3 regions of the Shewanella scandinavica genome follow, and region 2 is predicted to be linked to each of the others. Evidence: predicted binding sites of a transcription regulator. Region 2 holds the regulator's gene; each other region holds the start of a gene.
The links. Region 2 encodes sigma-54, which starts transcription at its own class of promoters, with help from an activator protein. Its sites were predicted from a motif close to GTTGGCACGNNNNTNGNNT; they were not measured.
Positions count from the first base shown of each region.

Region 1 (4,439 bases), on a different contig from region 2:
CCACGCTTGATACGGCCGATACCGATAACACCCACGTATGAGTTGTAATCCAGCTGCGAAATTTGCATCTGGAAACTACCTTCTGAGTCAGCATCAGGGAATGATACTTTTTCAACGATAGTTTGGAACAGCGGCGTCATGTCTTCACTTGCAACATCTGGATCTAAAGTTGCAAAACCGTTTAACGCTGAAGCGTAAACGATTGGGAAATCTAACTGCTCGTCAGTTGCGCCTAAGTTATCGAACAGATCGAATACTTGGTCGATAACCCAATCAGGGCGCGCGCCTGGGCGGTCAATTTTGTTGATAACAACGATTGGCTTTAAGCCTTGAGCAAACGCTTTCTTCGTTACGAAGCGAGTTTGTGGCATTGGACCGTCAACGGCATCAACTAGCAATAATACTGAGTCAACCATAGACAGAACACGCTCAACCTCACCACCGAAATCGGCGTGGCCAGGGGTATCAACGATGTTGATACGGTAGTCGTTCCACTTGATGGCAGTATTTTTTGCCAGAATCGTGATCCCACGTTCCTTTTCAAGATCGTTGGAGTCCATCACCCGCTCAGTAGCTTCTCCTCGGGTTGCAAGGGTGCCTGACTGTGACAGCAACTTGTCTACCAGGGTCGTTTTGCCATGGTCAACGTGTGCAATAATGGCGATGTTACGTAAATTCTCTAGCACGGATAAACCTCTTACCATCAAACAAAAATAGGGATATTTCAGTAATTCGTTATAGTGTCCTAACTCGACCCACCATAATAAAAAGCGTGCCATTCTACTCCAGAGCGGCCTTGGCGCACAGGATTATTTTTGAACACTTATAAAACAATCCGCCGATCCTTGACTAATTCCTGCCAATATTCCATTGAGTGAAATCCGCTAATGTCACAGTTAAAGCACTGTTCAATTGCCATATTCGTAGGAAAAATCCGAGTTAAACAGCTGAATTTACTATTTTTCATAATCTAGACGCAAAGTATTTCTGCTGATTTAAACATCAATCAAATTGATGTTCACGTGACAAAATCATCTCGACGTGAAACAGCAATAATTTCTAGCGCAGATTTAACTGGGCGTTGATATTGGCATTTATGACCGCGAAAACTGAATGCCTTTAAGACTCACTTCATTGTCACGCAATACCTTTATTACGCATCACTTATTTCACTTGGCCTGTGAACAGCAAAGACATTTTGCACATGAGAACGAACTCTTTCCTAATAATATGATAATAAACCACTATTGAATTGAGAATGCATGGCATAGTTGAACAGACTAGAGTGGTTTTATGACAACTATGCGGCGGTGAAATCGCCCAGAGAAAATAGTCCAGAATAGTGCTGAAATAGTTACTAGATTCAGTGCCGCTATCCTTATGTAGTCCTCCCTGTGAGCCAAGGCGCGATTGCCATCTCACTGCCACATAAGCGATGCATACTAGTGCTTTGAACCTTATGCTTTGAACCTTATGCTTTGAAACTTAGCTTTGCATGAATCAATTCAGTGCGCACCAAAATGGAGTAATGCACCAAAATGCCACAGACAAAAGCACCATTATGGTGCACACGCGAATCCAATTAAGTGCAACAAAGATTTTAAACCATGTTAATCAGTAAGTTAAATTATTGGCATGGATATCGCTTTATAGCTCGTAAGTTTGGCTCAAGATAAATCACTTGAGTTAAAAGATTATAGAAGGGGCATCCCTTTACCCTACCGGAGGCTTGAGAATGTCAGTTGAATCAGTTTTAAAGCAACTTGAAGAATTAGAAGTTAAGTTCGTTGATTTACGTTTTACCGACACTAAAGGTAAAGAGCAGCACGTATCTATTCCTTCTCATCAGGTAGATGCTGATTTCTTCGAAGACGGCAAAATGTTTGACGGTTCTTCTATCGCAGGTTGGAAGGGCATTAACGAATCAGACATGGTACTGATGCCAGATCCAACGACATTCGTACTGGATCCTTTCACCGAAGAAACCACAGCGCTGATCCGTTGTGACATTCTTGAACCCGGTACTATGACGGGTTACGACCGTGACCCACGCTCAATTGCAAAAAAAGCAGAAGCTTACCTGATCTCTACTGGTATCGCTGATACTGTATTGATTGGACCAGAACCAGAATTCTTCCTATTTGACGATGTCCGTTTCGGTACTGACATGTCAGGTTGTTTCGTTAAGATCGATGCTAAAGAAGCGGCTTGGAACTCAGGCACTAGCTACGAAGGCGGCAACACAGGTCACCGTCCATTCACTAAAGGCGGTTACTTCCCAGTTGCACCGGTTGACTCATCACAAGACCTACGTAGCGCTATGTGTTTAGTGCTTGAAGAAATGGGTCAAGTGGTTGAAGCGCATCACCACGAAGTGGCGACTGCGGGTCAAAACGAAATCGCAACTCGCTTCAACACGCTAACTAAGAAAGCGGATGAAATCCAAATTCTGAAGTACGTAGTGCACAACATGGCACACGCTTACGGTAAGACGGCGACTTTCATGCCTAAACCCATCGTTGGCGACAACGGTAGCGGCATGCACGTTCACCAATCTCTGGCGAAAGACGGTGTTAACTTGTTCGCTGGCGACAAATACGCGGGTTTAAGTGAAACGGCGCTGTACTACATAGGTGGTATCATCAAGCACGCTCGTGCGCTGAACGCTTTCACTAACCCAAGCACTAACTCTTACAAGCGTTTAGTGCCACACTTTGAAGCACCTGTTATGTTGGCCTACTCTGCCCGTAACCGCTCTGCATCAATCCGTATTCCAGTGGTACCAAGCCCTAAAGGCCGTCGTATCGAAGCGCGTTTCCCAGATCCACATGCCAACCCATACTTAGGTTTCGCAGCGCTGCTGATGGCCGGTCTTGACGGTATCCAAAACAAGATCCACCCAGGTGAAGCGATGGACAAAGATCTGTACGATCTGCCTCCAGAAGAAGCGGCTGAAATCCCACAAGTGGCAACGTCATTAGAAAACGCCCTTGAAAACCTGCAAGCTGACCATGAGTTCCTGACAAAAGGCGGCGTGTTCAGTGAAGATTTCATCCAATCTTATATCGTACTGAAAACAGCAGAAGCTGAGCGCGTAGCACGTACAACTCACCCACTTGAGTTTGAAATGTACTACAGCCTGTAATGGCTAGCGCTATACAACTGGCTCGCTTTATGTAATTGATACAGAAAATATAAAAGCCTCGATAGCAACGCTATCGGGGCTTTTTGTATTTTGAAGGTATATACAACTTTTATTCTGATTCAATCATCGCGTTGTTCTCTACATAGGCATCATCGCCAACCACTCTTTTATCATTCAGAGAAGGCACGCCAGACAACAGCAACAATAGAGATAGATGGTTAAAAACTGATCTAAATTAAACGAGGGGGCGGCATAAAACCACCTATATAGTCGGAAGTTAACTACCGCGCCATTATTGTTAAGTGTCCACGCTTTATTCAACTAGGCTGGGATTGTCAGGGGCAAAATCTGACAGTTGGGCAGGTTCGCCTGACTCAAATGACGCAAATGGTACGCCATCTAACACGCGCTCATTTTTAAATACACGGATTTCAGAATCAGGTAACTGCGTCATCAGCAATGACAAGATAATATGCATCTTATCCAATGGGCAATGAAGACGAATACTTGCACGTAAGCCCATTGTTCGTACATCCGATTGGCAGGCAATAAATGGACGATTCCGCGTTACCTTAATCAAATGACGATGCCCATTTTTTATAGGACTCTCGTAAGTAGTCTCTATATTTTTAAAACCAGTAAAGAAAAATGCCCCCAGAGCCATTCCGCCTGCACCAATCAGCGCTGCGGGACCTAAAAAGGCCACCCCGACAATACAAACCACCACTCCAAACCAAGCCAGCCCCCGCACTACCGCGTAGGCAGCATCCGGAATCGCGTCATGATAGGTAGTAACTAAACCCTCGGTGGTGAGCCGATAGTGGTACTGTTTGTCTGCAAACCAGAGGTAACGAGCAGATAGGCACATTATTAGGGCCATGATGATTAACCCCATACCCAAGCTAGTATCGCCAGATAGCAAATAGCTCCCTATAAGTGCTAAACAGCCACACGGGATCAGGAAGGTTAACCAAAATAGACCATAGACAGTCGCTACCCGAATATCCCACTCATAGAGGGTCGGCGCCTCGCGCACCCGCTGCTGACGTAGCTTATTGAGCCGGTCTTGCCCCTCTTGGGGTAATTGCAGGTACTCACTGCGCGGCAGGTCTTCATACCGACTGTCGTCCAACGGTTGTGTCTCTTGCTTTGTCTGCTCTGTCGACGCCGACTGCTGCGCAGCTCTCTTATTCATATAGCTATTCCTTTGCTGTACCCACGGACTGCACGGTCATCGTTAACCTACCCACACGGCTCATACTTAATGTCTTCTCGCCCTTGCCGCTAAAGGTTT
Region 1 is NZ_JAUOES010000028.1:14,622-19,060, forward strand. Features, by position in the region: gene typA (translational GTPase TypA) at 1-686, opposite strand, end outside; gene glnA (glutamate--ammonia ligase) at 1,736-3,145, shown strand; gene Q4Q50_RS18870 (immunity protein TsiV2 protein) at 3,459-4,340, opposite strand.
Region 1: the regulator sigma-54 is predicted to act here: its motif matches at 1,630-1,648, upstream of glnA (glutamate--ammonia ligase).

Region 2 (4,439 bases):
AAACCGGTCAGGTCGTTGGCCTACTCGGCCCGAACGGCGCGGGTAAAACTACCACCTTTTACATGGTCGTCGGTCTGGTTAAAAGCGATAAAGGCCACATTTTTATCGACGATGATGATTTAACCGCAGATCCTATGCACCTGCGCGCCCGCAAAGGCATAGGTTACTTGCCACAGGAAGCCAGTATCTTCCGTAAACTGACCGTCCATGACAACATCATGGCCGTGCTGCAAACGCGTAAAGAATTAAAAAAAGAGCAAAGGGAAGAAGAGCTAGAACATCTGCTTGAAGAGTTCCACATCACCCACATCCGTGACAGCCAAGGCATGTCATTGTCGGGCGGTGAACGTCGCCGTGTCGAAATTGCGCGGGCGTTAGCAGCAAATCCTAAGTTCATTTTGCTCGATGAACCCTTTGCTGGTGTCGATCCGATTTCGGTTATCGACATTAAAAAGATTATCGAACAGCTCAAAAGTCGTGGCCTTGGCGTGTTGATCACAGACCACAATGTCCGTGAGACATTAGATGTGTGTGAACATGCCTATATCGTGAGTCACGGAAACTTGATTGCCGAAGGAACACCCGCAGAGATCTTAGACAATCAGCAAGTTAGGGCTGTGTACTTAGGTGAACAATTCAGGCTATAGTTAATCAAGCGGAGCCAATGCAGGTAATTTATGCCACCATTGGACTCCACTCAAGATGATAACAAGCGACCTCATCCAACAATAATAACGTAGGGATCAGCGGTAACATGAAAGCGTCACTCCAGCTCAAACTGGGTCAACAGTTAACCATGACGCCACAATTACAACAGGCCATACGTCTGTTGCAACTGTCGTCATTAGAACTGCAGCAAGAGATCCAGCAAGCCTTAGATTCTAATCCCCTTCTCGAGCTGGAAGAGGATCAATTCGACGCCACTAAAGACCCTGTAAACCAAACGCTATCCGATACGGATTTCAGTGAATCTAGCACCCTGCCGCCAGAAAAAGACAGCTCCACCATAGACACGGCAGAGTCGCTCACGAAAGAGTCCATGCCCGACGAACTCCCCATGGACACCACATGGGATGAAGTGTTCACCGCCTCCCCTAATTCTGGCCCCGGCGGCAGTCGTGAAGATGATATGCCCTTCCAAGGTGAGACCAGTGAAGGCTTGTATGAGCACTTAGAATGGCAAAAAAACCTCACACCGTTTTCTGAAACTGATTTAGCCATTGCCACCGCCATTATTGATGCCATTGACGATCAGGGCTATCTCACCCAAAGCACTGAAGAAATTCTCGAAGCGATGGGCAATCCTGAAGTTGAGCTTGACGAAGTCGAAGCCGTACTCAAGCGCATTCAACATTTTGATCCCATTGGTGTTGCCGCCCGCGATTTAAGCGAGTGCCTGCTGATCCAACTGTCGCATTTCGCCGCTGACACTCTACACCTCGAAAATGCCCGCATGTTGATCAAAGATCATTTAGATCTGATCGCCGCGCGCGATTTTAGATTGTTGATGCGTAAGACTAAATTAAAAGAGGATGAGTTAAGGGACGGCATCGCGCTTATCCAAACCCTCAATCCCCGCCCAGGTTTATTGATTACGCCCAACGATGACGAATACGTCATCCCAGATGTGTCTGTGTCGAAGAAGAATGGCCGCTGGGTGGTTGAACTTAACCCAGACTGCATGCCAAAAATCAATGTAAATCAACACTATGCATCGATGGCGCGCAGTACTAAAAACCAAGCAGATAGCCAATTTATTCGTGGCCATCTGCAAGAGGCTAAATGGTTTATCAAAAGCCTAGAAAGCCGTAACGACACTTTACTTAAAGTTGCGAATTGCATAGTGCAATATCAGCAAGGTTTCTTCGAATACGGTGAAGAAGCCATGAAACCTATGGTGCTTAACGATATTGCCGAAGCGGTAGAAATGCATGAGTCCACCATCTCACGGGTGACCACCCAAAAATACATGCATACCCCTAAGGGACTTTTTGAACTAAAATACTTCTTCTCTAGCCACGTCGGAACTGACGATGGTGGGGAGTGCTCATCCACAGCAATCAGAGCCTTCATTAAGAAACTGGTTGCAGCGGAAAACCAGAAAAAACCATTAAGCGACAGTAAGATGGCACAACTTCTGGCAGAACAAGGGATCAACGTAGCCCGCAGAACCATTGCGAAGTACCGAGAGGCTATGCTCATTCCGCCTTCTAATCAGCGTAAAAGTTTATAACCTACAGTGGATATCGGAGGACGTTTCTATGCAAATAAACCTGAGTGGACACCATGTCGAAATTACCGAATCGTTACGCGCATATGTAGAAGAAAAGTTTTCAAAACTTGAACGCCATTTCGAACAGATCAATAATGTGCACGTTGTGCTCAATGTCGAGAAAATGCAACAGATTGCCGAAGCGAGAATAAATCTTATCGGTGGTGAAGTTTTTGCAACTTCAGAGCATGCTGACATGTATGCCGCTATAGACGCCCTGATTGACAAGCTTGATCGTCAGGTTATTAAACACAAAGAGAAGTTAACAAAACACTAATAATGGAACTTTGTACCATACTGCGGCCGGAGTGCACTACCTGCGCCACTCCGGGCAGCAAGAAAAAGGTACTGGAACTCATCAGCGACTTAGTCGCTGCCCAGTACCCGACCCTCTCATCTCAAGAGATATTCGAAAGCCTAGTGGCGCGCGAAAAGATGGGGAGCACAGGTATAGGGAACGGCATCGCCATTCCACATGGTCGATTAACCGATATAGAGCAGCCCATTGCCATACTCATTAAGTGTGAAGAGCCGATAGCATTCGATGCTATCGATAAGCAACCTGTTGATATTTTATTTGCACTACTGGTGCCTGCAGACCAATGTCAGCAGCACTTAAGTACCTTGTCTTGCATGGCCGAAAAGCTGAGCGACAAGCAAATATTAAAGCAATTACGCAAGACGCATGATGAAACGGAACTCTATCAGGTAATCACTGGATGAAACTGGTCATAGTGTCGGGCCGCTCAGGCTCAGGCAAATCTGTCGCCCTAAGGGTACTCGAAGATCTCGGCTATTATTGTGTCGATAACCTTCCCTTGCCCTTAATCGGCACTTTGCTTGAGCAACTCAAAGGCAGTAACGATCTCGTCGCCATCAGTGTCGACGTGCGTAACATGCCTGAGCAGGATAAAGTCTTAGTGAAGCAACTCGCGAGCCTGCCTCCTGATACTGAGTTAACCAGCTTCTTCCTCAATTCCAGCGATAAAATTCTGCTTAAGCGTTACAGCGAGACCCGCCGTTTGCATCCTTTGTCGAAGAGCCAAGTCTCTTTGCAAGAAGCGATAAAGCTGGAAGGGAAACTGCTCGAGCCTATGTCAAAACTGGTCGATCACTACATAGATACGTCGAATCTGAATATCTATGATTTAAGCGATCAAGTGAGACAAATTCTGCTCGGCAGCGTCGATAAAGAGTTAGTGATCAACTTCGAGTCCTTTGGCTTTAAGCACGGTATGCCAACTGAAGCCGACTTTATGTTTGATGTACGCTTTCTGCCTAACCCACACTGGGAGCTGGCGCTACGTCCATTGACTGGCTTAGATGAACCCGTGGCTGAATTCTTAAATCGTCAACCACTCGTGAATAAGTTCATCTGGCAAATCGAGAATTTACTGGAAACTTGGCTGCCGCATCTCGAGCGCAACAATCGCAGTTATTTAACTGTAGCGATTGGCTGCACGGGTGGACAACACAGATCGGTTTACGTCGCAGAGCAATTGGCTAAACGCTTTAGTAACGGTAAACATAAAGTTTATGCCCGCCATCGAGAGCTGAATAATGCCAAAGCTTGAACGTCAGATCACCATCTGTAACAAACTGGGATTACATGCCCGTGCCGCCACTAAGTTGGTGGTACTGGCATCCGAGTTTGATGCGACCATCACCTTAATACAAGGCGATAAACAGGCATCGGCCGCCAGCGTGCTTGGCTTATTGATGCTTGAGACTGGCATGGGTAAAACCATTAAGCTTATCGCCGAAGGTCCAGATGCTGAGCCCGCTCTGGATGCCATTTGTGCCTTGATCGATGCTAAGTTTGACGAAGCCTGTTAGTTTCATTTCATACTCAGCGTTCCACACAGACACTCAGATTAGTACACATCACACTTAGCACTGCGTATTTGTGCAGTTCACATCTCGTTTCAAAAGCTTGGCGACACATTTGTCGCTCGACGACACGAACCATAGGCGATTACACTAGCGAGCATTACCGCTGACTCACCTTAGTCTTAGCCGCCTTAATCTATGCGTAAAACGCATGACCTATGCCAGAGCGCTCTATCTGTGACTGAAGCATAGCTATCGCGAAGTCACCGCTAAGTCTCAGCCCTGCGCCAAGTAGCGCACTCTCGAACCAATTTGCCGCACAGTGGCAGACAACTAT
Region 2 is NZ_JAUOES010000018.1:4,858-9,296, reverse strand. Features, by position in the region: gene lptB (LPS export ABC transporter ATP-binding protein) at 1-647, shown strand, start outside; gene Q4Q50_RS15060 (RNA polymerase factor sigma-54) at 755-2,233, shown strand; gene hpf (ribosome hibernation promoting factor) at 2,262-2,549, shown strand; gene ptsN (PTS IIA-like nitrogen regulatory protein PtsN) at 2,552-2,995, shown strand; gene rapZ (RNase adapter RapZ) at 2,992-3,846, shown strand; gene Q4Q50_RS15040 (HPr family phosphocarrier protein) at 3,833-4,108, shown strand.

Region 3 (4,439 bases), on a different contig from region 2:
TGATAGAAGCATTCTTGGGGCTGAAAGCGAATATCTTAGTACAGGAATACATTAAAGAATCCAATGGCAGTGATATTCGTTGTTTTGTTGTCGGTGACAAGGTCATCGCCTCTATGAAGCGCCAAGGTCCCGAGGGGGATTTTCGCTCTAATCTGCATTTGGGTGGCTGTGGTGAGGTGGTTAAAATCACTGCAGTGGAACGTAAGATGGCGATTGCGGCGGTGAAAGCGATGGGATTGGTGGTCGCTGGGGTGGATATTTTACGCTCTAATCGTGGTCCTTTGATCCTTGAGGTGAATTCGGCGCCAGGCATTGAAGGGATTGAACAAACCACAGGGATTTCAGTGACTGAGCCTATTGTTGAATATATCGAGAAAATGGTCGCTGCCCGTAAAACCAATAGACCTATTATTGCCTAATAGTTGATTACGCTAAAAAAACGCTACCGTTTAAGGTGGCGTTTTTTATGCTTAGAGCTTAGACGTAAGATCCTAAATGTTAGATCTTAGAGATCAAAGCTGTAGGAATAGCCGAGTACCAGTTTGGCATCATCATCGGTGAGATCGGTATCAGAAACCATGAACGACACTGTGCCCATGCTGGTATCTGCACTTAGTGTGACGTTATAGTCGGCATAGTTATCTTCGCCAAACCAAGATTGCACAACATCACCGCTTGAGTAGCCATAGTGCACTGATAAGCTAAGTTTTTCAGTGAGAGGCACAGAGACAGTCGCGGCAAGATAGCTGAGATCTTTATTATCTAACGGATCGGCGGCGACATCGTCACCGGCATTGATGACATGGGAGTAACCCAGTTCAAGCCACTTCCAAGTTACTGCAGCATGGAGTTCACCAAAATCAATGCTGCCAGGAGCGTCTGGGTAGGCGTAGTAGAGGTAGCCAAAGTCGTAACTGATGTCTTCGGTAATATTGCCACCATAACCCGCGTAGAGATCTAGCTCGTAGCTCGTATCATCACCAAAATCTACATTCGATGCCCAAGTGCCTGCATAGAAGCCAGAATCATGGCTATAGTCAATCCCACCTTGGATTGCGACCGCATCTTTAGTTTGAGTCGCGCCGCGCCATAGGTAATTAGAGGTACCACCAATGTTGCCTGATACGGCTGCAAAGGCATTGCCAGCCAGTAACATTCCCGTCGATAAGGCCAAAACGCTGTACAGTGATTTCTTCATGCTCATCCCCTCGATTGACTTATTTATCGATTCACCAGTGGCACACTTAAGTAAGCAGTGGTCATTAGTGCATCTTGGTTTTTTTCTAAGAAGGGATTTGCTAATCACATGCCACTATTACAATTCTATGTAATACAAGATATTAGAATATCAAGTGTTAATAAAATGTTTTTATTTGCCAGTTTATGGGGCAGAGGCGCACTCTTGTTGTGCAAAAAATATTCAGGGTTTCACTGGAAGAAAGCAAAAAAAAACGCCTCACAATGGAGGCGTTGTTTTGAATTTTCTCGCTTAGTTTACGCTGTCGCGTAGGGTTTTACCCGCTTTAAACTTAGGCACAGTCGCTTCAGCGATTTGAATTTCTTTACCTGTTTGTGGGTTACGGCCGGTGCGAGCAGCACGAGTCGCAGTTTCAAACGAACCGAAGCCTACGATGGAGATTTTGTCACCATTTTTCATTGATTCGGTAATGGCTGCTTCAAAAGACTTCAATGCGCGTGCGGCTTCTACTTTCGTTAGATCGGCATTTTCTGCAATTTTGGCGATAAGTTCAGTTTTGTTCATTTTTATTGTCTCTTCTTTCCGTAGATTTATTTGAAATAAGCGTGCCTAACATGCCATAAGGTTCAGCGCTTGGAAAGCCTTTTGCGTCTAAGCTGCCGCAGGATGTTCGGTAAAGCGCAGAATATTTACTCAGTTCGTGACTTAAGTTTTATTCTGGTTTCATTCTTCTAACAGTTGATAGAGTAATTTTTTAACCAATTTGGGTTCAAAGGGCTTGTCGCATAAGGCATTCACCCCCGCTTGGGACACATTGCTGAGGTGGGTATCGTTGGCTTCGGAAGATACCATCAAGATGGGAATGTGCGATTGCTGGCTTTCATTGCGGATATATTGAGTCAGCGCAAGGCCATCTACGCTGGGCATATTGTAGTCAGTGATGACTAAGTCGAACATATTGTTTTTCATCAACGCTATGGCCTGTGCACCATCTTCGGCCTCGGTAATCAGTTTCATCCCTAAGTTACCGATAGTGCGTTTAATGACATTTCTTGCCATACGGCTATCATCGACCACTAATACGCGCACATCCTGCACATCGAAATTACTGAGGTCGAGTTCATCGTGGCTGAGCAGATCGATTGTGGCATTTAAGGCTGTGGCTAAATGCTCGGCACTGAAGGGCTTAGGCAGGATAGCGACCACACCCGATTGGCGGAATATCTCAAGTTGCTCACGGCGACACTCGCTCGAGACCAGCATAAATTGAATATCTTTGCAGTCAGCGCTAGCCCTTAAGTAGCCTAAGAGATCGATGGCGGTGCCATCATCAAAATGCATGGCGCTGGCGATAAGATCGGGTTTGTGGCGAGCAATAATATCTTTAGCCGCTTCGATATTTTCTGCGGTTTGAATGCTGAGAATACCTTCTTGTTGCAAGCGCTGAATAATTATTCGACGCTGGATATCTGAAGGTTCTACCAAAAGAATGGATAGTTCACTGGGCGATAAATGGCTCATAGTCTACTTCAAGTTAAGAGTCGCAAGTATTTTATTGGGTCGCTAAGCTACGCTATTAGCAACAGCTTAGCAACAAATGTCCATTACCGTGTTTGACGGGTTAAATAATGACTCGTGACCTTAGAAAATGCGATCCAATACTGCAAGAGTAAAATGACAATAATGCTTATTGTCAGCGGTAACATAGGAATATTGTGGCCAGAAACAACCACTTTTACATCTTCAGGGGTAATACGGTAGGCAATAATCGCTGTCATGCCTAGGGCTGAAAATCCTAAGGTTTGCATGCCGATATAAATCTTCAAGACTAAGCTCGACCACGGCGTGCGCATCATTATGCCAACGAGCACGGGGAGGACGCCTAGGGTGAATACATCAAAGGATTGCGTTGTCACAGCCCGTAAAAGTGCGGCAATGCTGAAGAGGCAATATAAAGAGATCAGTAGCATAAGACGTTTAGGCATAGATGGATATGTAGACAGGTAGCGAAGAAGATGAGCAAGTGTAGGAAATGCCCTAATCCGAGTCCAGCATAACCTTAATATCGTGTAGAATAAGCCTTTTGCGAAAGGCTTATTCTATTAGGTGAAGTTTATGACAGAAGTTGAGTTTTGGGGTTTAGTCACGCGTACGGAAGCGGCGCAATCTCAGGAGTCTTTGGCTCAAGCACTGAAGCAGAAACTCGCCGAACTGAGTAATGAAGAGTTAAAAGCCTTCGATAAAATCTTTGGTCAGCAGATGCGCCGGAGTTATTTGTGGTCGGTTTGGGGCGCGGCTTACATTATTACGGGCTGTGATTCTGAATATGCCTTTGCCGAATTCAGGTGTTTTTTGATTTCACTCGGCCAAGAAATCTACGATGGTGTGGTTAATCAGCCTGACACTTTAGCGCGTTTAGCCGCTTGGCCAGAGCGAGATGCCTATGCTTATCCCTTTGTGGATGAATACGATCTTATTGCAGGGCAATTATACGAAGATAGAACCGGTGATGAGTTGCCCTTTATGCCATCGGGCAAGGCGACGCCCGCGGGGAAAAAATTTAGCACTAAGCCCAAGGATTTAAAGCTGCAATATCCTGAGCTCAGCGCCCGTTTTCCATTTTAATCTTGCAATCGCTTATGAGCGTAAACAGGCATTGGTTGTCACATCGAATGTCATGCCGTATTTAGGGCAGATATCATTCATAAACTCATGTTCCTGTGCGGTTAATTGCTGAGAAAAATCTTGCTTAAGCTGCTCAGTCATTTGGGTTTCAGCCGCATATTGCGCCTGAGCCAATTTGCTAAAATGAGCGTTAACCGCCTGTTGTTGGCTGATGGTCAATGGCGCCGCATGGCTTGAAAGACTAATGCTAGTTCCGAATGTTAGCAGAGCCAATAAAGCGATTTTATGTGAGTAAGATTTTGATAAATTAGCTGTTTTTAGGTTCATAGGTAAGCTCCAAATTAAAAATTACGTTTAACACGTCAGTTCTAAATCGTGCATCCTTAGACGGTAAAGAAAACGAGTTGTGCTTTGAGGGGCTTAGCTTATTGTATAAATATTGAACCTATGCTGAACGGTTAGTTAGCGCTCATTTTTCATTTCTTTGCATTGAAACCCTTGCTTGCGAGTATCGAACTGGCACATAGAACCACATTCCCAAGGTACATCGTCGTAGAAGGCTGATTGTTCGCGTGCAAAATCGCGGCAGGTCTCATAGCTGTCAAAGTTATCGGTT
Region 3 is NZ_JAUOES010000004.1:77,496-81,934, forward strand. Features, by position in the region: gene rimK (30S ribosomal protein S6--L-glutamate ligase) at 1-419, shown strand, start outside; gene Q4Q50_RS04290 (TorF family putative porin) at 506-1,198, opposite strand; gene Q4Q50_RS04295 (HU family DNA-binding protein) at 1,490-1,762, opposite strand; gene Q4Q50_RS04300 (response regulator) at 1,922-2,719, opposite strand; gene Q4Q50_RS04305 (hypothetical protein) at 2,803-3,183, opposite strand; gene Q4Q50_RS04310 (DUF4240 domain-containing protein) at 3,314-3,823, shown strand; gene Q4Q50_RS04315 (hypothetical protein) at 3,836-4,150, opposite strand; gene Q4Q50_RS04320 (hypothetical protein) at 4,286-4,439, opposite strand, start outside.
Region 3: the regulator sigma-54 is predicted to act here: its motif matches at 1,296-1,314, upstream of Q4Q50_RS04290 (TorF family putative porin).